4 regions of the Bacillus altitudinis genome follow, and region 1 is predicted to be linked to each of the others. Evidence: riboswitches for the same ligand, from Rfam matches in the RefSeq annotation. Region 1 holds a riboswitch; each other region holds the start of a gene.
What was found. A riboswitch is a leader RNA that binds a small molecule or an ion and turns the genes downstream of it on or off. The one in region 1 is predicted to bind S-adenosylmethionine.
Positions count from the first base shown of each region.

Region 2: another riboswitch for S-adenosylmethionine. It lies ahead of ID12_RS03670 (sugar ABC transporter substrate-binding protein); the one in region 1 lies ahead of metK (methionine adenosyltransferase).
Region 3: another riboswitch for S-adenosylmethionine. It lies ahead of ID12_RS10620 (methionine biosynthesis PLP-dependent protein); the one in region 1 lies ahead of metK (methionine adenosyltransferase).
Region 4: another riboswitch for S-adenosylmethionine. It lies ahead of ID12_RS01010 (methionine ABC transporter ATP-binding protein); the one in region 1 lies ahead of metK (methionine adenosyltransferase).

Region 1 covers NZ_CP009108.1:3,633,348-3,638,887, reverse strand. Annotated here, with positions in the region: gene ID12_RS18340 (DUF2584 domain-containing protein) at 4-246, shown strand; gene pckA (phosphoenolpyruvate carboxykinase (ATP)) at 287-1,873, opposite strand; SAM riboswitch class I at 2,100-2,234, shown strand; gene metK (methionine adenosyltransferase) at 2,430-3,632, shown strand; gene asnB (asparagine synthase (glutamine-hydrolyzing)) at 3,781-5,540, shown strand, end outside.
Region 2 covers NZ_CP009108.1:720,159-725,698, forward strand. Annotated here, with positions in the region: gene ID12_RS03660 (ABC transporter permease) at 20-1,033, opposite strand; gene ID12_RS03665 (sugar ABC transporter ATP-binding protein) at 1,030-2,526, opposite strand; gene ID12_RS03670 (sugar ABC transporter substrate-binding protein) at 2,599-3,717, opposite strand; SAM riboswitch class I at 3,891-4,000, opposite strand; gene ID12_RS03675 (DUF1565 domain-containing protein) at 4,118-5,540, opposite strand, start outside.
Region 3 covers NZ_CP009108.1:2,115,529-2,121,068, forward strand. Annotated here, with positions in the region: gene ID12_RS10605 (GNAT family N-acetyltransferase) at 1-432, opposite strand, end outside; gene ID12_RS10610 (YjcG family protein) at 439-954, opposite strand; gene ID12_RS10615 (esterase family protein) at 1,007-1,747, opposite strand; SAM riboswitch class I at 1,968-2,089, shown strand; gene ID12_RS10620 (methionine biosynthesis PLP-dependent protein) at 2,169-3,287, shown strand; gene metC (cystathionine beta-lyase) at 3,284-4,462, shown strand; tRNA gene ID12_RS10630 (tRNA-Val) at 4,594-4,666, shown strand; gene ID12_RS10635 (acetyl-CoA carboxylase carboxyltransferase subunit alpha) at 4,917-5,540, opposite strand, start outside.
Region 4 covers NZ_CP009108.1:187,831-193,370, reverse strand. Annotated here, with positions in the region: gene ID12_RS01045 (acyl-CoA dehydrogenase family protein) at 1-820, shown strand, start outside; gene ID12_RS01040 (arsenate reductase family protein) at 931-1,287, shown strand; gene gcvH (glycine cleavage system protein GcvH) at 1,354-1,737, shown strand; gene ID12_RS01030 (YusG family protein) at 1,784-2,020, shown strand; gene ID12_RS01025 (toprim domain-containing protein) at 2,152-2,496, shown strand; gene ID12_RS01020 (thioredoxin family protein) at 2,508-2,810, shown strand; gene ID12_RS01015 (SCP2 sterol-binding domain-containing protein) at 2,931-3,272, shown strand; SAM riboswitch class I at 3,375-3,483, shown strand; gene ID12_RS01010 (methionine ABC transporter ATP-binding protein) at 3,639-4,664, shown strand; gene ID12_RS01005 (methionine ABC transporter permease) at 4,657-5,325, shown strand; gene metQ (methionine ABC transporter substrate-binding lipoprotein MetQ) at 5,340-5,540, shown strand, end outside.

The DNA.
Region 1 (5,540 bases):
ATTATGGGAATGCCTGTTGAATTTAATACAATGATTGTCACAAAAGGAAAAGAGACAAGAATTGAAGAAAATGTGTTTGAGCTCATGAAGGAAGGGTACCGCATTTATCCATTAAATATTCCGCTTGAGGTGCGTAAAACGAAAGACGGAGAAAAAACAGGGACAGCACATGTTGAAAAGCTGGAGCTCACAGACAATGTCACGAAGGTGACGTACCGTCTTGTGTCATTACATTCAACGAACTAAAAAAGCTGAGGGATTCATTCCCTCAGCTTTTTCCTTTTGATTAGACGAGTGGTCCGCCTTTTGCTTCAATATCACTTGCTGCATGGCTGAATTTTTTAAAGTTCTTTTTAAATTCATTTGCAAGGAAGTGTGCTTTTTCTTTGTAAGCCTCTTGATCGTCCCATGTTTTAGCAGGCTGAAGCACTTCATCTGGCACTCCTGGAATATGAAGCGGGATGTGTAATCCGAAGATGTCGTCAGTGATCATTTCAGCGTTGTCAAGATCGCCTTCGATCGCTGCCTGCACCATTGCTCTTGTATGAGCAAGATTCATTCGTTTGCCCGTACCGTAGCCGCCGCCAGTCCAGCCTGTATTCACAAGGAATACTTTTGCGCCGTGCTCATCGATTTTTTTACCAAGCATTTCAGCATAGACATGAGCAGGAAGTGGCAAGAATGGTGAACCAAAGCAAGTAGAGAACGTTGTTTCTGGTGACGTCACGCCACGCTCAGTTCCAGCTAGTTTACTTGTGTAACCACTCAAGAAGTGGTACATGGCTTGTTCTTTCGTTAAACGGCTGATTGGAGGTAAAACGCCGAATGCATCAGCTGTTAAAAAGACGATGGCAGATGGGTGACCTGCAATACTTGGTTTCACGATGTTATCAATCATTTCGATTGGGTAAGCCGCACGTGTATTTTCAGTAAAGAATGTGTCATCATAATCTGCTTCACGTGTTTCTTCATCAAGTACTACATTTTCAAGCACTGATCCGAAGCTGATGGCTTTGTAAATTTGTGGTTCTTTTTCTTCACTTAAGTTCACGCATTTTGCATAGCATCCGCCTTCAATATTGAAGACACCTGTGTTAGACCAGCCATGCTCATCGTCTCCAATCAGCTTGCGGCTTGCACTTGCAGAAAGCGTCGTTTTTCCAGTACCTGAAAGGCCGAAAAATAAAGCAACATCGCCTTCTTGACCGACGTTAGCAGAGCAGTGCATTGATAAAATATCTTGTTCAGGAAGCAGGTAGTTCATAACAGAGAAAATGGATTTTTTCATCTCACCTGCATATTCTGTTCCACCGATCAGAATCGTCCGTTTTTCAAAAGAAACGATAATAAACGTTTCAGAGTTTGTGCCATCTGTTTCAGGATCTGCTTTAAAGTGAGGTGCAGATAAGATGGTGAAAGGTTTTTCGTTTGATGATGGTGTTGATCCATCAGGTCTGATGAATAGTTGCTTTGCAAAGAGATTGTGCCAAGCGAATTCATTTACAACTGTAATTGGCATACGGTATTTTTCGTCAGCACCGGCAAAACCATCAAAGACAAATAGTTCATCACGTTCTTTTAAGTATGACACAACCTTTGTATATAAACGATCAAATGCCTCTTTCGAGATCGGCTGATTGACTTGACCCCAATCAATTTTATGTTCAGAGTTTTCTTCTTTTACGATGAATTTATCTTTAGGCGAACGTCCAGTGTAGGCACCAGTTGTGGCGCGGACAGCACCAGTTGAAGTTAAAACGCCTTCATTACGTGCCAAAATCTTTTCAACAAGTTTCGGAACAGATAAATTTTGGTGCGTATTTTCTAATGAGAGCAATGACTGCAAATCTTCTTTTAAATCCACTGAGTTCATAAAAAAACCCTTCCTTTACCGTTGAATTTGTTTGTTTTGATTAGTATAACACATTGATAATAATAGTCTATACTATTTAAACATTTTTGTGTGTGTTTTTTCATTTCTGCTATGAAAATATGCTTTTTGGTGATGCTAATGATGAGGTGAAAAAAAGGGGAGATAATTCCTATGAACCATTGACATGACGCAAGGGTTTAAGATAAGATATCTTATTGAACGGATACTCTTATCCCGAGTTGGTGGAGGGACAGGCCCGATGAAGCCCAGCAACCGGTTTCTTATGAAAAAGGCATGAACATGCTGAGAAACCAAGGTGCTAACCTGATGCAAGGTACAAGAACACCTTGAGCGATAAGAGTGAAAGGCATGCGATCTCAGACCCTTTCCTCGCAATGAAGGAAATGGTTTTTTTATTTTTGGGATATCATATGAACAAATTGCCAATAACATCTCTAATATAAACATGTTGAAATATAAGAGGGAACGAGTTCCGTATCATATTGGAGGCCTCATCTTGGGATGATGTGGTCTTGTACAGGAGGAAATAGCCATTATGAGTCAAAATCGTCGTTTATTTACTTCAGAATCAGTGACCGAAGGACATCCAGATAAAATCTGTGATCAAATTTCAGACAGCATTTTGGATGAAATTTTAAAGAAAGATCCAAATGCACGTGTTGCCTGTGAAACTTCTGTAACAACCGGTCTCGTATTAGTAAGCGGTGAGATTACAACGTCTACTTATGTCGACATTCCAAAGACGGTGCGTGACACGATTAAGGAAATTGGCTACACACGTGCGAAATATGGTTTTGATGCGGAAACATGTGCGGTTCTTACATCAATTGATGAACAGTCTGCTGATATTGCGCAAGGTGTAGACAAAGCGCTTGAAGCACGTGAAGGAACAATGACTGAAGAAGAAATTGATGCGATCGGTGCAGGTGACCAAGGTTTGATGTTTGGTTTTGCAAACAACGAAACTGAAGAGCTTATGCCACTGCCGATTTCTCTTGCACATAAATTATCTCGCCGTTTAACAGAAGTACGCAAGAATGAAACACTTGCATACCTTCGTCCAGACGGAAAAACTCAAGTAACAGTTGAATATGATGAACAAAACAAACCAGTTCGTATTGATACGGTGGTTATTTCTACACAGCATGCACCAGAAGTGACGCTTGAACAAATTCAAAGCGACTTAAAAGAGCATGTCATCCGCCCTGTCGTTCCAAGTGAACTGATCGATGAAGAAACAAAATACTTCATCAACCCAACAGGCCGCTTTGTCATCGGTGGACCTCAAGGGGATGCTGGTTTAACTGGACGTAAAATCATCGTTGATACATATGGCGGGTATGCTCGTCACGGTGGCGGTGCTTTCTCTGGTAAGGATGCAACGAAGGTTGACCGTTCTGCAGCATATGCGGCTCGCTATGTAGCGAAAAACATCGTAGCAGCTGGTCTTGCAGATTCATGTGAAGTACAGCTTGCTTATGCAATTGGTGTTGCACAGCCTGTCTCCATTTCAATTGATACATTTGGAACAGGAAAAGCCTCTGAAGAGAAATTAATTGAAGTGGTACGTGCAAACTTTGATCTTCGTCCAGCCGGCATTATTAAAATGCTTGACTTACGTCGTCCGATCTATAAACAAACCGCTGCATATGGACATTTTGGCCGTCATGACTTGGATCTTCCATGGGAAAAAACGGATAAAGCCGACACGCTTCGCAAGGAAGCATTAGGAGAATAACAACATACAAAACCGCTTATTTTAAGCGGTTTTCCTTTTGATTAAAAAAAATTCTACAAAAAGCGTAAAAATGTGAAACAAAATTGGACAAAATACTGTCTAATTATAGGTCTACTTTTAAGAAATAACATAACGTGGAGGCAATAATATGTGTGGGTTTGTTGGTGTATTTAATCACCGTCCATTGTCCGAAACTACTGAGCAGGAAGAGTTAATTAAGCAAATGAATCGTCTCATCGTTCATCGAGGTCCGGATGATGAGGGGTACTTTCATGATGAGCATGTAGGATTTGGATTTAGACGTTTAAGTATTATAGATGTTGAACACGGAAAGCAGCCGCTTTCTTATGAAGATGAAAAATATTGGATTATTTTCAACGGAGAAATTTATAACTATGTGGAGCTGAAAGAAGAGCTTGTGAAAAAAGGCTATACGTTCAGCACAGATTCTGATACGGAAGTCCTTCTTGCCACATATCGCCACTATAAAGAAGAAGCGGCATCGAAGCTTCGCGGCATGTTTGCCTTTTTAATTTGGGATAAAGAAGCGCAGTTATTATATGGCGCAAGAGATCCTTTCGGCATTAAACCTCTCTATTTTACACAAATAGATGACCAAGTGTACTTTGCTTCTGAACGCAAAAGCTTAATGGCTGTGAATGAGAACATTTTATTTGATGAGACTGCTTTGCAGCAGTACATGTCTTTTCAGTTCGTTCCTGAGCCAAATACACTTGATCAAAAAGTGCACAAAGTTGAGCCAGGTCATCAGTTTACACTGCGTCCAGGCCAAGACATTGCATTTAAGACTTACTGGAAAGTTCAATTCAAACCTGAACAAACACAAGAGCAGAAATTAGTAGAAGAAGTACGTGATGCTATCTATGATTCTGTAAAAGTCCACATGAGAAGTGATGTGCCTGTTGGTTCATTCCTATCAGGCGGGATCGATTCTTCTTTCATCGTGTCGGTCGCAAAGGAATTTCACCCTGAACTGAAGACATTCTCTGTTGGTTTCCAGCAGGATGGATTCAGTGAAGTGGATGTAGCAAAAGAAACAGCTGATAAGCTGGGATTGCAAAACTTTAGTGCTGTGATTTCTCCTGAGGAATATATGAATGAGCTTCCGAAGATCGTCTGGCATTTAGATGATCCTTTGGCTGATCCAGCGGCGATTCCATTGTATTTCGTAGCAAAAGAAGCGAAAAAACAAGTCACAGTTGTTCTTTCAGGTGAGGGAGCAGACGAGCTGTTCGGTGGATATAATATTTATCGTGAGCCGCTATCTCTAAAGCCTTTTGAATCTGTACCATCCATGCTGAAAAAGCTTCTTCTTCGTCTGGCTCGTTTAATGCCAGAAGGAATGAAAGGGAAAAGCTTTATCGTTCGCGGCTGTACGCCATTAGAGGAACGTTATATCGGCAATGCAAAAATCTTTGAAGAGCCAGTGAAGAAAAACCTCTTAAAGCAGTATGATCCGAACATCACGTATCGTGACGTGACGAAAACATACTTCGAAGAAAGTGCAGGCTACAGTGATATTAACAAAATGCAATATGTTGATATTCATACGTGGATGCGCGGGGATATCCTGCTGAAAGCAGATAAGATGACAATGGCGAATTCTCTTGAGCTTCGTGTTCCATTCCTTGATAAGGTCGTATTTGAAGCAGCTTCTAAAATTCCAGAAGAGCTGAAAACGAAAGACGGCACAACGAAATATTTATTGCGTAAAGCAGCAGAAGGCATTGTACCAGACCATGTGTTAAACCGTAAAAAACTAGGTTTCCCTGTGCCAATTCGTCATTGGCTGAAAAATGAGATGAACGCTTGGGCGAAAGATATCATTAAAAACAGTCAAACAGATGAATACATTAACAAGGCATATGTTCTTGATTTATTAAATGA
Region 2 (5,540 bases), 760 kb from region 1:
GGTTTTAAAAAAGTACATCTTAGCCCCGTTGTTTGTAATAAGTCAGCGCGAGTGCCAGTGCAAGTACAGATCCTTTCACGATATCCATTGCATAATACGGGACAGACATCATCACAAGTCCATTTTGCAAAATACCGATGAGCACCGCACCAATAAACGTACCGAATGCGTTTGGTTTACCTGCTCCCATGACTGAAAACCCGATAAAAGCAGCAGCTACCCCATCCATTAAATATGGCGTTCCTGCGTTAATTTCTGCTGTCATCACCCTTGATGCCAGCACGATACCACCGATCGCCGCAAATAAGGCAGACAACAGATATGCTGCGATTTTGTATTTGTTCACATGAATACCAGACAATCGAGCGGCTTCTTTATTTCCACCAATGATATACATCAACCGCCCATGCTTTGTGTAAGTCATAAAAACATGTGCAAAAAGCACAATGGCCGCCATAATCAAAATGATATAGGGGACCTGCCCAATCTTGCTGAAAAAGGCAGGGATGGTGCCAGTTGAAAAAGTACCATCAGGCAGCACCATATTTTCAGAAATGGTCGCACCTTTCGTATAGGTTTGTGCCAGCCCTTGAATGATAAACATCATGGCTAGTGTCATGAGCATATCTGGAATCTTCATTTTGACAATCATCCAAGCATTCAGCAAACCGACAATAAGAGAAGCCGCCAGCGCAGAAAGGATCGCAATGAGTGGGTTTTGCGAGAACCATACAAACATGGAGATCACAATTGCATTTGATAACGTTGCAACTGAACCTACAGATAAATCAAAGCCATTCACTGCTAATGAGATCGTCAGCCCTACTGCAATGATGGTTACAATCGAGATCGATCGTAAAATGTTGATGATATTTCCTGACTGTAAAAATGCCGGATTGGCTGCCGCAAAGACAACAATCAATACGACAATCGTTAAGATGGTGCCATATTGATAAAAGAAATCAAACAGATGAAAGGATGGCCGCTGTTTCTTGATTTGTTGAACTGGGGCTGAAACTTGTCGTTCACTCATGATTGTCCTCCTGTTGAATGATATAAAAGCTCTTCTTCAGTCATTGGTGCCGTCATTTCCCGGGCAATGCTGCCATCATATAAGACGTATACTCGGTCGGCAATTCCTGCAATTTCTGAAAGCTCACTTGAAGCATAAATAACCGCTTTTCCTCTTGCAGCTAGTTCTGCAATGAGGGAGAAAATGTCCTTTTTGGCTCCAACGTCTACACCTTTGGTTGGTTCATCAAAGAGATAGACATCTGCCTCAGCCAACAGCCATTTTCCAATCGCAATCTTTTGCTGATTTCCACCAGAGAGATGCTTCACCTTCGCTTCAAGAGAAGGTGTCTTGACGCCAAGCCGCTTGACGATTCCATCTGCTGCCTTCCGTTCCTTAGAACGATGTAAGAAGCTGAACGGCCGTGTAAACGAACGTAGACTTGCAGCTGTTACGTTCCATCCAACATTTTCTTCTGTTAGAATCCCTTCTTTTCTCCGTTCTTCAGGCACAAGGGCAATACCCGCTCTCACAGCGTGATGAGGCGACTTGATATGAATGGTTTGACCATGCAGCTGCACAGTGCCTGACTTTTTTTCTGAGGCGCCGAATAGGGCTTTGCACAATTCTGTTTTACCAGCACCGACTAGTCCTGCAATCCCGAGAATTTCTCCTTTTTTCACATGAAGATGAATGTTGTTTAATTTATGCTGGTCATGCAACTCTTTCACGTCAAGCACAATCGGTGCATCCTCAAGCGGTGTACGGGATGGGAATTGATCCTCTAATGGCGCGCCAAGCATTTCTTCAATGACCTGCTTTGGATCGGTTTCTTTAATGAGGTGCGCCGCCACATCGGTTCCATTCTTCATCACAGTCAGTTCATCACAGATGTTGAAAATTTCTGGCATGCGATGCGAGATAAAAATGATGCCTGTGCCGTTCTTTTTCAATTGATGAATCATTGAGAATAGCTTGCTTGTTTCTGCATGACTAAGTGGAGCGGTTGGTTCATCCAAAATTAAAATGCTGCATTTGATCGACACAGCCTTGGCAATGAGCACCATTTGTTTTTCTGCCAGTGTCAAATCACTCACAAGACGCTTCGTCGAGATGTCAATATTCATCTCTTTTAACAGCTGTGCTGCCTTGCGGTGAATCTCTTTCCAGCGGACGAAGGTTTTTTTCTCCATTTCATGGATCATCATATTTTCGCCAACACTTAAATAAGGCACTAGAGCTGTATCCACTTCTTGATGGACGGTCTGCACACCGTATGAGGCCGCATCCTTCGGTGTATGAATGGTCGCCGCCTCGCCATTGATGTGGATGGTTCCTTCAAAATGTGAATGAGCACCAGAGAGAACTTTCATTAACGTTGACTTCCCAGCACCGTTCGCCCCAATCAGGGCATGGACTGTGCCTTTTTTTAATGTGAAATTTGCTTGATCTAACGCTTTGACTCCTGGGAATTCAATCGAAATGTTTTTCATATGAACTAGCGGCGTTGTCATAGGTGTCCTCCTTCTCTCCTGATCGTCAATTGAAAAACGAAACACCCTCTATGAAAAGAGAGTGCACGTGGTTTATTTTGCATAATGCTTCTTCAAGGTCTTCATCCAGTCTTCTTCAAAAGCAGTCGATGATCCGAATCCTTTTACTTCTTCTGCAAGATTAACCATATTGATGGCCTTTCCTGCATCCTGAAGCTGCTTTTGTGAAATGAGAGAGGCCTCAAGGTCATAGGAAGATGGTGTTTTCTCGCCAGCTAGTTTCTTCGCAAGAATCCTTACGTCGATTGCACCAATGAGCTTCGGATCGACAGCGGCAGTGTACTTCCAAGGACTGTCTTTCGCCGTCATTTCTTGGAGATCGGCATTAGACACATCAATACCGTATATTTTCACTTCGGTTCTTCCTGCTTCTTTTAAAGCTCTTGCGGCACCAATCGCAAATGCATCCCACGTGGCAAAAATCGCATCCAGTTTACCCTTTGGATATTTATTCAGCATAGCCGCAACCGCATTTTGTGTTTGAACTGATGTATCAGAGGCCGCAACGCCAAATCGGTCAAGTTCCTTGATCCCTGTATGCTGTTTAAGCGTTTCTTGGTACACCTTGTTTCGTCTCACCATTGGAGGGAATCCGTCTACCCAAAGATACGCAATATTTGCTTTCCCTTTAAAATCAGCCACGAGTGCGTCTAATGATTTTTTCGCTAATTGTTCATCATCTTGAGACGTCACTGTGACTCCTTTGATATCCTTCAGCTTCGGATTTGAATCAAACGCCACAACTGGAATGCCTTTCGCTGTGATCTTCTTCACATCAGCGACTGTCGCCTCATCATCCCCATGAGAGATGATAAAGCCATCATAGTTTTCTTCTAGTGCTTGAGAAATAGCATCATGAAACTTCGCCGTATCACCATTTGCCGTGTAGACATCTACTGTAAAGCCTAGCGCTTCCCCTTCTGCCTTCGTTCCTGCTAAAAACTGAGCAGTATGATCGTCCCCGCCAATTTTACGGATGACTTTAATTTTTGCTCCCTGTCCTTTTGCAAATCGCTTCGGGACATTGTCAAAGGAGACCTTTTCGTTTGCATTAGCCTTTGAGCCTGCGCTTGATCCCGTACCGCAGCCAGATAATAGCACGGTCAGGACCGTCAATAATACAAGAGATGATGTCCAATATTTACGTTTCATTGCTGTTCCTCCTCAAGTTGTTTTATTTTTCTCATCGGAAAACTAGGTAAAAAAGTGAGAATATGCCTGAGAACCCCGTCGTTTGATTCTCAAAAAAGAGATCAAAAAAAGCCTCTCTTGATAAAGAGAGGCTTGATCACCGTTGCATGAAACATGTATCGGGAAGTCTTCCTCTCTTATCTGTCAAAGCTGTAACAGCTTTGCAGGAATTAGCACCAATTTCTTAGATAGAAACGGTTGCTGGGCGTCATAGGGCCAGTCCCTCTGCCTCTCTTGATAAGAGATCCGTTATGAAATTTGTTTTAGTTGAAATGTCTTCTTTACTTTAATGTGATGTCTCATCAATGTCAATGATTTTTTTGAAAATTTCTAAAATGATCATTTGCACCGAATGCCTTGTTTACCTGCCGATGATTTTCTTAGCAGGTGATGATGCCTTAAGACGGAAATCATATTTTTTCTCATTCACAAATTGGGGATTGAGGTGTGCTGATCCTTTATCTTGACCGCTTTTCGAGCGATACGTTTTGTAGCCTTCCATCCATTTCCCTCGCCATACCCACTGAGAGGCTTTTGCACCTTTGCGGTCATCGTAGACATTCTTTTGGAATGTATTCTTCTTGTTCACTTCGTAGAGATTCACGACTAAATAATGCGAAGCACTGGCTGTCATGATATTATTCGTGATTCGATTGTTCACCGATTGATATTGCATCAGCAATTGACCGCCTTCTAAGCCGGCTGTGTCATTTTTGTACAAAATGTTATGGGAGATGGTTGTGTTTGTGGTTCCGCCGCGCTTCTTGTCATATCCGCCAATGGAGATGCCTGTATAACGATTTAAATATACTTGATTGTGCTCAATGCGAATGCGTTCGGCCATCTTCCCTTTATGTTCACTTGTGACCTCAATCCCAAGGTCATTATGATGGCTGATGTTATGATCGATCACGATGTCTTTCCCGCCATCCACATAGATTCCTCCTGCGGAGATGTCCTTGCCGTACGCTGGATTCCCAACACTCGTAATCTCATAAACTTTGTTTCTAGATACGACACCATTTCTCACTTGATCATACTTTTTAGAAGGTGCGACATTCTCAAAACCAATTAAATCAATCCCGATATTGTCCGTATGCCGGACTGTATTATGTGTCACGCGGAATTTTTTAACGTTTCCGTTTAGCACAAGGGCTTCACTAAAACCCAGCTTTAACTTTTCCACAGTGTTTCCTTTGATTTCGATGTCTTCAATGGCTGCTGGTGCTTTCGTTCCATAGACCGCAATGCCATGAGCATTCCCATTTTGATGTGTCGTCTGAATGTCGTACACACGGTTGTTAAGCAGTTTGACGCCTTTGCCGCTGCCTGTGATGAACATACCGATGGGTGTCACATCTTCTTGATTCGTTTTAATATGTCCGACTGTCAGCCCTTTCAGGGTGATATAGCTTTTTTGATCAATCTTCACAAGACCACCGTCTGCTTGATTTCCTTTAAGAGATGCTCCGCTAATGACAGGCTTCTCTTTTCCATACGCTTGAAAAACAACTGGTGCTTTCTTTGTTCCAGAGTGGCGGACAATCAATTTCTCTTTGTATGTACCGCCTCTCATATAAACTGTTGTCCCAGCTTTCGCGATACTTGTCGCTTTTTTCAACGTACGGAAAGGCTTTTGCTTCGTCCCTGGATATTTGTCGTTCCCATTTGCTGCGACATAATAGGCAGTACCTTGCTTCGCACCAGCCTCCTCCGTCATCGCTTGACAGCCAAAACTAATGGCGGTCATCAATAAAATCAATAAGGCGCCTGATATCATTCGT
Region 3 (5,540 bases), 1.5 Mb from region 1:
AACGGATAGTGTTTTTGTCATTTTGACATGTGTAATTCCTGCTTCTTCAAACGGTTCTGAAACGGCTTTGTAGCCTTTCTTTTCGTAGAAAGGAAGAGCTTGGACTTGTGCATGCATGACAGCTTCTTTCGCTCCGTTTGCCATCGCTTCAGACTCAAGTGCTTCTAAAAGCTGGTGGCCAAGACCGAAAGAGCGCGCCTCTTTTAATACACAAATTCGTTCAAGCTTTGCCTTATGACCTTCAATTATGCGCAGTCTAGCAGCAGCTTGTGGTTTGTTGTCATCATTATAAATGACAAAGTGAATGGCTTCGTCCTCAAGTTCATCAATTTCGATCTCTAACGGGACTTCTTGTTCTTTTACGAAAACTTCTTTTCGAACATAATAAGCATCTTCTCGTTGTGTTTGTTCTTTTACGATGACTGTATTCAAATGTCTTTAACCCTCTTCTCCTAAGATAAATGTTTCATAAACGGTCCAAGAACCGTTCTCTAATTGATATAAAAGGTGGAAGCGGTCAACCGTTTCCTCGTGGTCAATTTTTCTCAGCTTCAATGTGCCTAGAACGTCTGAATGCTCATCGTCTGATAACTTTTGAGCCACTGTCACATGCGGAACAAATGCATATTCAGGTGTACCAGCAAGCGGATCAGTGTACAACTTCTCATTGAGAGTCATTAATTCTTCGTTCGGTTCTACTTTCATATAAATCACGTTGTTTACAGGAGCGAATGAACTGAATTTTTTAATACGTAACGTAATAGGAGAAGCATTTTTTGCGTACTCTCGCAAGGTGGAGACGACCTCAGCTGCTTCTAGATCCGTTAATTCAAAAGGTGTTCTTAATGTTAAATGAGGTGGTATGAGTGCATAGTTCGGATCATAACGTTTCCGATAAGAGTTCGCAATGTCTTGCAATTTTTTTGATGGAAATAAAACAACTCCGTATTTCATCATGTTCCCTCCTGATTAAGAAAGTATTTATTATTTTTTATTATAACAAAATTCAGTTGATTAACGAATATGGGAGCATTCTTTTTAACGAAGGTGAAATGAGCGGCTGCCAAAACGTCCATTTATGATCGCCTTCGAATGTCTCAAATAAATAATCCGCACCGGACTTCTCCAAAAGGACCTTTAATTCTTCGTTCGGCTGAATAAAGTCAAGCACTTGCCCATCTGTCGTTTTCACAGCTGTTTCTTCTAACCCGATTTGATGGATAATGGCATAATGAGCAAGGGATGATGACTGTTTGACTGCTTGCAGAACAGACTCATCCACGTAAGGAGACTGCAAAATCAGTCCGCCAAATAACGAAGGATAATCAATGGCTGTCATAAGTGAGATCGTAGCACCTAATGAATCACCAATAAATGTACGACCTGATCCAACTTGATACGTTGGATAGTGTTCATCAATATACGGAACTAGTTCATTTGCCAAAAAGCGTTTATACGCCTCGAACTTTGGTCCGTCTGGATGATACGTATTTCGTCTTTCAGTAACATTTTCATATGGGACACCAATGATAATCGAGCGTTCCATTTCTTTATTTTGCATTAATTTTTCCGCCTGTCTGCCTATTTTACCTAGACGGAAATAATCATGACCATCTTGTGCAATGATGACATGATATGTATAAAGGGGGGAGTAATTGACTGGCAAATAAATCAAAATGGTCATATCTGCCCCAAGTTCTTTTGACTGTAAGGTTTCTTCTTGAATGATGCCTGTTTTCTTCACCATAATCCATTCCTCCAGCTAACCAAATTCATCATAAGTGAAACGTTTCCATTCATTGTAACACGAAAAACAGCGTTGTTCCTATATGCTAACATGCAATCAAATTGGCTGACATCCAATCTGCTACAAAATACAGAAAATTTTAATTAATCGTTACATTTCCCCTTGAAAAATGAGGTTTAATGCGTTACAGTATTAAGAATTAGAACAGACAGACAACACATTCTTATCGTGAGAGGTGGAGGGACTGGCCCTTTGAAACCTCAGCAACCGGTATGCATCACTTCATGTGATGTACCAAGGTGCTAAATCCAGCAAGCAGCTTTTTTGCTTGGAAGATAAGAGGAAGCGATTAAACCCCTTCTTCTTATGAAGAAGGGGTTTTTCTGTTTTGAAATTAGATTTTTACTTAGGATGGTGTCAAATGACAGAACATGTGGAAACGAAGTTAGCGCAAATTGGAAACCGCAGCGAAGAGGTGACTGGTACTGTCAGTCCTCCCGTTTATCTTTCAACAGCTTACAGACATAGAGGCATTGGGGAATCAACAGGATTTGATTATATTCGAACGAAAAACCCAACAAGGCAGCTTGTAGAAGATGCGATTGCTTCACTCGAAGAAGGAACGGCCGGTTTTGCCTTCAGTTCGGGAATGGCTGCCATCCAAACGATCATGGCGCTGTTTGAGAGCGGGGATGAACTCATTGTTTCATCAGATTTATATGGCGGTACATACCGTCTATTTGAAAACGAATGGAAAAAGTACGGACTGCGCTTTGTTTATGATGATTTTTCAGATGAAGACTGTTTACGCTCTAAAATGACGCCAAATACAAAAGCCGTCTTTATTGAAACGCCAACAAACCCACTCATGCAGGAAGCGGATATTCAAAAGGTTGCGAAAATCGCAAAAGATCACGGTGCATTGGTCATTGTGGATAACACCTTTTATACGCCCGTCTTGCAAAAACCGATTACACTCGGAGCAGACATTGTCATTCATAGTGCAACCAAATATTTAGGCGGACATAACGATGTTCTTGCCGGACTTGTCGTCACAAATGGGGAGCAGCTATCGGAAGACATGTTCCAGCATCAAAACGCCATCGGAGCGGTTTTATCTCCATTTGACTCATGGCTTTTAATGAGAGGAATGAAAACATTGGCGCTGAGAATGCGCCAGCACGAAGCTAATGCGAAGGAATTAGCTGACTTTCTAAAGCAGCAGCCGGAAATTCAAGATGTGCTTTACCCAGGAAAGGGAGGCATGCTGTCATTCCGAGTAGCCAAAGAGGACTGGGTCAATCCATTTTTAAAGAAGCTGAAAACGATTTGTTTTGCTGAAAGCCTTGGCGGAGTCGAAAGCTTCATTACGTATCCTGCAACGCAAACCCATATGGACATCCCAGAAGAGATTCGCATCGCAAACGGTGTTTGTAACAAATTGCTCCGTTTCTCAGTCGGGATTGAGCATGTGGAGGATCTAAAAGCAGACCTGAAACAGGCACTATCAAATGTGAAAGAGGAGGTACACACGAAATGACCACACACGATTGGACACTAGAAACACAACTCGTTCATAATGCGTTTAAAACAGACCGTTCAACAGGTGCAGTCAGTGTACCGATTCAACATGCATCGACGTTTCACCAAAGCAGCTTCGATGACTTTGGTCAATATGACTACTCCAGATCAGGCACCCCTACACGTCAGGCATTGGAGGATACCATTGCAGCGCTAGAAGGAGGAACGAGAGGGCTTGCCTTTGCGTCAGGTATGGCAGCCATTTCAACCGCTTTTCTTCTATTATCAAAAGGAGATCATGTCCTTGTCACAAGAGATGTGTACGGAGGGACTTTCCGAATGATCACCCAAGTTCTTTCAAGATTTGGGATTGAGCATACCTTTGTGGACATGACCAATTTGAATGAAGTGAAACAAGGCATTCAATCAAATACAAAAGTCATTTACATGGAAACACCGTCAAACCCTACACTCGGTATTACGGATATTGAAGGTGTCGTACAGATTGCGAAAGAACATGACTGTCTGACTTTCTTAGATAATACGTTTTTAACGCCTGCGCTTCAGCGTCCGCTGGACCTTGGTGTAGACGTTGTGCTGCACAGTGCAACGAAATTTTTAAGCGGCCACAGTGATGTACTGTCAGGCTTAGCCGTGGTGAAAGATGAGAAGCTAGGAGACGAACTTTATTCGCTGCAAAACTCCTTCGGGGCGGTGCTTGGCGTACAGGATTGCTGGCTTGTGCTCAGAGGATTAAAGACCCTTCAAGTCAGATTAGAAAAAGCCAGTCAAACCGCATTAGAACTGGCTACATTTCTAAAAGAACATCCTGCGGTCAAAAAAATATATTACCCAGGATTAGATGATCACCCAGGGGCAGACATTCAGCGGAAGCAGGCGAGCGGTGCAGGTGCTGTTCTTTCATTTGAACTAGAAAACCAAGCGGCTGTCAAAGAATTGGTCGATGGCGTCACATTACCTGTATTCGCCGTCAGCCTCGGAGCAGTCGAATCCATTCTTTCCTATCCGGCCAAAATGTCCCATGCCGCTATGCCAAAAGAAGAAAGAGAAAAAAGAGGCATCACGGATGGTTTACTTCGATTAAGTGTGGGCGTAGAAAACGGAGAAGACCTCAAAAGGGACTTCAAACAAGCACTAGATCAACTAAAGCCAGTTCTTGTGAACCAATCATAAAAGTCAGTAAAAAGCCGGTATGGATACCGGCTTTTTACTGACTTTTTTGAACAAAACCATTGACGACTGACGATGATGGTTATATAATAGAGACTGTCAGTAACAGAAAGCCCAGAACTGATACATAATCCGATTCCGTAGCTCAGCTGGGAGAGCGCTACCTTGACAGGGTAGAGGTCGCTGGTTCGAGCCCAGTCGGAATCATCGTTTAAACCCTTGCCTAGCAAGGGTTTTTTGATTGTCGGTAACAAATATTTGTTCTGTTTCTTTTGGTTGGGGACGAACTTTATCCACCAAATTGTTTCTCAGTATTTTTAGAATCAAAAAATTCCTTTTCCATACCAATCACACATTTTTTAATAGTATCAGCATATCCAGTTTAAGAGGTTACTTACAAAATATTTAGAACTTTTTAGTAAGAATCCTCAGAAATGTAATACGGTTTTAAGTATTTTCATTTATAATTCTCTATTTGTCTATACTTTTCATATCGCTGTTGTATAAGCTCTTCCGAGGATAATCGTATCAATTTTTTAAGAGATGATTCGATTGCAGATTCAATCAATTTTGCCTGTGATTTGATATCATTTTGTGCTCCACCTTTCATTTCAGGAATGATTTCATCAATAATTCCTAAATGCTTTAAATCTTTTGCTGAAATTTTCATGTGTTTAGCAGCTTCTGGAGCATACTTAGCATCCTTCCATAGGATAGATGCTGCTCCTTCTGGTGAAATGACCGAGTACCATGAATACTCTAACATATGGATATGGTTACCGACACTAATGCCAAGAGCTCCACCACTTGATGCCTCTCCAATTACAATACAAACAATTGGCACTTTAAGTGTTGCCATTTCCAATAGATTTCGAGCTATTGCTTCAGAAATTCCACGTTCTTCAGACCCTTTCCCTGGATAGGCGCCAATTGTATCAATAAATGTAATAATAGGGCGATTAAATTTATCAGCTTGTTTCATCAGTCTTAGCGCTTTTCTATATCCTTCTGGATGTGACATTCCAAAATTTCTTTCTATATTTTCCTTTGTACTTCTCCCTCTTTGATGACCAATAACCGT
Region 4 (5,540 bases), 230 kb from region 1:
ATACCGCACAGTCGGGTTATTTGAACAAAGAATGGGTCTGTTAAGTGACGAGGAGCAAAAGGATGGGAAACAAATTGCGCAATCCATTGCAGAATATGCGATTGAATGCTCTCTTTGTAAAGTGCTTGGCTCTGAAACGCTCGATTATATTGTGGATGAAGGTGTGCAGATTCACGGCGGATATGGTTTCATGCAAGAATACGAAGTCGAAAGAGCCTATCGCGACTCACGAATTAACCGTATTTTTGAAGGAACGAACGAAATTAACCGATTGCTTGTGCCAGGCACCTTCTTGAAGAAAGCGATGAAAGGAGAGCTTCCGCTTCTTCAAAAAGCGCAAACCCTACAGGAAGAGCTAATGATGATGATGCCGGAAGAGCCGGGTGATCAGCCGCTTGATCAAGAGAAATACTTACTTGCCCATGCGAAAAAGATCGCCTTGATGGTGGCAGGTATGGCCGCCATGAAATATGGGAAAGCATTAGACAAAGAGCAAGAAATCCTTGTGAATATAGCAGATATCGTCAATGAACTCTTTGCTGCTGAGTCGGCGGTCTTGCGTACGGAAAAAGCAATCGCAGCATCAGGCACAGAAAAAAATGCACAAAAGCTTGCGTATACACAAATTTTCACGCAGGAAGCCTTTTTAAAAATTGAAGCTCATGCGAAAGAATCATTGATTGCCATGGAAGAAGGAGATTCACTCCGTATGAGTCTGTCAGCCCTTCGCAAGCTGACAAGATTCACGCCAATGAATGTCATTGCGAAAAAGCGTGAGGTGGCGAAACGAATCTTTGAAGCAGAGAAATATATCGTATAAGACGGCTTAAAAGGTGCGGATATCATGTCGCACCTTTTTGTAAGCATACATTTAGGTTTTTAACATGTTTTGTGATAAAATGTTGTCACTATTTGCAGGAGGTGAAAATGGTGGCTTTAGATTTTTACGAATACCCATCTTGCGGTACATGCCGAAAAGCAAAGAAATGGCTGGAAGAACACAATAAAGACATCAACAGCATACATATCGTCGAAGAGACGCCTGATAAAGAAACATTAAAAGCCCTTTACGAAAAAAGCGGTTTAGAGCTGAAGAAATTCTTTAATACGAGCGGTCAGAAATACAGAGAGCTGCAGCTGAAAGATAAACTTCCTGCAATGTCAGAGGACGAGCAGCTTGAATTACTTGCGTCTAACGGAATGCTAATCAAGCGTCCAATTACAACAGACGGCAAACGAGTGACAGTTGGATTTAATGAAGATACATTTAAAAGCGTCTGGAAATGATGTAACTTTCATTCAGATTGTGGTATCTTCAATATAGATTGTAAGAAAAGACTGGAGGGGTATGAAATGAGCACACCAAAAGATTTACGTTATTCAGAAGAACATGAATGGGTCAAAGTAGAAGGAGATAAGGTGCGTATCGGTATTACGCATTTTGCTCAATCTGAGCTAGGGGATATCGTGTTCGTTGAGCTTCCTGAAGTAGGAGACAAAATCACAGCGGACGAGCCTTTCGGAAGTGTAGAATCAGTCAAAACAGTTTCTGAACTATACGCACCGATTAACGGCACAATCGTTGAAGTGAACGATGAGCTTGATGACAGTCCAGAGTTCGTCAACGACTCTCCATACGAAAAAGCTTGGATGATCGTAGTAGAGCCAGCGGATGCGTCTGAAATCGAGAACTTAATGACAGCTGAGCAATATGAAGAAATGACAAAAGAAGACTAATTCATGTGAAATTGGACACTCTACCTTTATGGGGGGGGTGTCCAATTTGTCTTTTCAAAAAGAACAGGTGGATATAACAGAGCATGTCACTGGACGATTCAAAGAGAGCGGCATGGTGCTTTACCATCAAAACGAAGAGATTGGCACGATGATTAGTGAAAATCAATATGAATTAAAATCAGGTTATTCCTATGATCAAAACCGTTTTTATCGTCTGTCAGATACGTTGACCCATGGGACTGAAAAATATGTAGACTGTGACGATGAAAATGGCTGGTGCTAATCACAGATAAGGCTGTAGTGAGTGAATGCTACAGCCTTTTTGTTGATCAAGTGCCCAATCTTTACAACCCGAATGAAAGATTGTAATCTAAGGAAGAAGTGAATCAACGTCAAAAGGGCCAGGTGATCGTGATGAATGTCGAGATAGAAAAGGTCATCATTGTAGAAGGTAAATCAGATAAACAGAAGCTAAAAGAAGTCATAAGTGAACCTGTTACCATCATTTGCACCAATGGCACGATCAGTACATCGAAGCTGGATCAGCTTGTGGACGATTTATTCGGGAAAGACGTTTACATATTAGCAGACAGTGACGATGCTGGCGACAAACTGCGGAAGCAATTCCGAAAAGAATTCCCTGAAGCACTGCATCTTTTTGTCGACAGAACGTACCGCGAAGTGGCCGCTTCACCGTCAGCCCACATTGCATCTATTCTATTAGCTGCAAACATTGATGTTCATTCGAAATATTTATAAGGGTGACGTATATGAAAGAGATTGAAGAGCATGAATTCAAGGAGATAGAGGACGATTTATTTCTTTTGTACTTATATACACCATTTTGCGGAACATGCCAGCTGGCAAAGAAGATGCTGGCAGTGGTTGATGCCATGCAGCCGGAAGTTCCTTTTTATGAAAATAACTTAAATTACTCGCCAAGTTTTGCAAAAGCATTTGAGATCGAAAGTGTCCCTTGCTTTCTCCTGTTTAAAAAGGGTGAAATCGTGCAAAAAGGCTATGCCTTTCACTCCGTTCCATATCTTCACGAAATGATTGAAACCGCTAAATAAAGCGGTTTTTTGTCATATTTCAAGCAATTCATTTGAAAATTTGTCGAGCTATTTATAAAGGACAAGCCGATGTTTGTAGAGAAATGTTATGTATAACCAAATGACAGGGAGGTTATACATGTGGAAAATGTGAAAGCCCATGGAAGTGCAGGGCAGCGATTATTGTTAAAGCCGTTGCTCTCATCATCATCCTTGAAGATTACATTTGAGGCGGAAACGGACTCTTGTACATTGATTGTGGATGAACGTGGTGAAGTGAAGAAACTACCTGCAATTGAGTTATCGGATCTCATCTTTTATGGTGAGCGAAAAGAGATTTTGCAATTATTAGATGGAGACATGTCCTTACAGCAGCTGATCAGCAGAGGACAAGTGAAAGTGAAAGGCTCATTTCGAGCTCTTCTAAGACTAGAAGCGGTACTTTGGCTGACGAACGGTTTTTTTCGAAAAATGATAACGTAGTCGTTTACTTGGAAATTAGCGATTTACAGCGTTGACATATCTCAGATAGCATGATATTCTACGTTAGTAAAAACATGAACATCACATAAAACAACATATTTTCTCTTATTAAGAGAGGTGGAGGGACGTGCCCTATGAAACCCGGCAACCGTCAGCATAGCTGAAATTGGTGCCAATTCACTCAAAGCCGCAACGCTTTGAAAGATGAGAGAAAGGCGTATTTGATATAAAAGGCCTTTCTGCTTGCGTTGCAGTTAGGTCTTTTTTACTGACCTTGCGTCAGGCTAGCGTCATAACAGTCGGAAGAATAATTGAACGTATGTGATGGCAACCTATAGATTCAGCAAGAAAGCAGGTGAACAGACTGTGATCCATTTACAGAATGTATCAAAAACGTATCTTTCAAAAAGCGGAAATGTTGATGCCGTGAAAGACGTCAACTTGGATATCGATAAAGGTGAAATATTCGGAATTATCGGGTATAGCGGCGCTGGGAAAAGCTCCTTGATTCGCCTATTAAACGGTCTGGAGTTGCCAACAGAAGGAATCGTTGAAGTGGCAGGCAACCGGATCAATGAAGTATCGAATGCGAAACTTCGGAAAGCAAGACAAGAAATCAGCATGATTTTCCAACACTTTAACTTGCTCTGGTCAAGAACAGTGAGACAAAATATTATGTTCCCGCTCGAGATCGCAGGTGTACCAACGTCAAAACGGAGAGCTCGTGCAAACGAACTGATTAAATTGGTCGGTTTAGAAGGAAAAGAAAATGCATATCCTTCTCAGCTCAGCGGCGGGCAAAAGCAGCGTGTAGGGATTGCGAGAGCATTAGCGAATGACCCAAAAGTTCTGCTATGTGACGAAGCCACTTCTGCGCTTGATCCACAAACAACGGATTCCATCCTTGAGCTTTTAGCCGATATTAATAAACGACTAGGACTCACCATTGTATTGATCACACATGAAATGCACGTCATTCGCAAAATTTGTCACCGTGTGGCAGTGATGGAGAATGGCCGTATTGTCGAAGAAGGCGAAGTATTACGTGTCTTCAGACAGCCGAAAGAAGAAATGACGAAGCGATTCGTGAAACAGCTTGCTGAACCAGAAGAAGCAAAAGAAACGATCGAGCACGTCCTAGAGAGAGTAAAAGAAGGTCAGGTCGTCAGGTTGTCCTTTATTGGAGATTCTGCCGAACAGCCGCTGATCACGGAAATTATTCGATCCTTCAAGGTCGATGTGAACATCCTGCAAGGAAAGATTTCTCAAACGCAGGAAGGCGCGTTTGGAACACTCTTTATCCATATTAATGGAGACGAGAACGAAGTTGAAAAAGCCATCGCCTATATCCAAAGCAAACAGGTTGAAATCGAGGTGATGACACATGTTTGAGAAATGGTTTCCGAACGTTGATCTAGAGGTTATTTGGAACGCGACGGGTGAAACGGTCTATATGACACTCATTGCATTAGCGTTTGCTTTTGCTATCGGCATCATCCTTGGGCTGTTGCTCTTTTTGACAAGTAAAGGCGGTTTGTGGGAAAACAAACCAATTAATGCTGTCATCGGCGCAGTAGTCAACATTTTCAGATCGATTCCCTTTATCATATTAATCATTCTATTATTAGGATTTACTAAACTAATTATGGGCACGATATTAGGTCCAAATGCAGCATTACCAGCCCTTGTCATTGGCTCAGCCCCTTTCTACGCACGTCTTGTCGAAATTGCACTGCGTGAAGTAGACAAAGGAGTCATTGAAGCAGCACGATCTATGGGAGCAAAAACGTCGACCATAATTTTCAAAGTATTGCTTCCAGAATCACTGCCAGCCCTTATTTCAGGAATTACTGTAACAGCGATTGCTCTGATTGGCTCTACTGCGATTGCAGGAGCAATTGGAGCAGGCGGACTTGGTGACCTTGCTTATGTAGAAGGATACCAATCTGGTAATACAGATGTCACACTTGTAGCCACTGTGTTTATTCTGATCATCGTCTTTATCATTCAAATAATCGGTGATTTGATTACAAATAAAATTGATAAACGTTAAGGGAGGAATTATTCATGAAGAAATTGATTTTAAGTGCACTATTTCTAGCATTTGCAGGCATTTTAGCTGCTTGCGGTTCATCAAATAACGCAAGCGATAACAAAACCATCACGGTTGCCGCTTCAAAAACACCACATGCCGAGATTCTTGAAGAAGCAAAACCACTTCTAAAAGAAAAAGGCTACGATCTAAAAGTGAAAGTACTGAGCGATTAT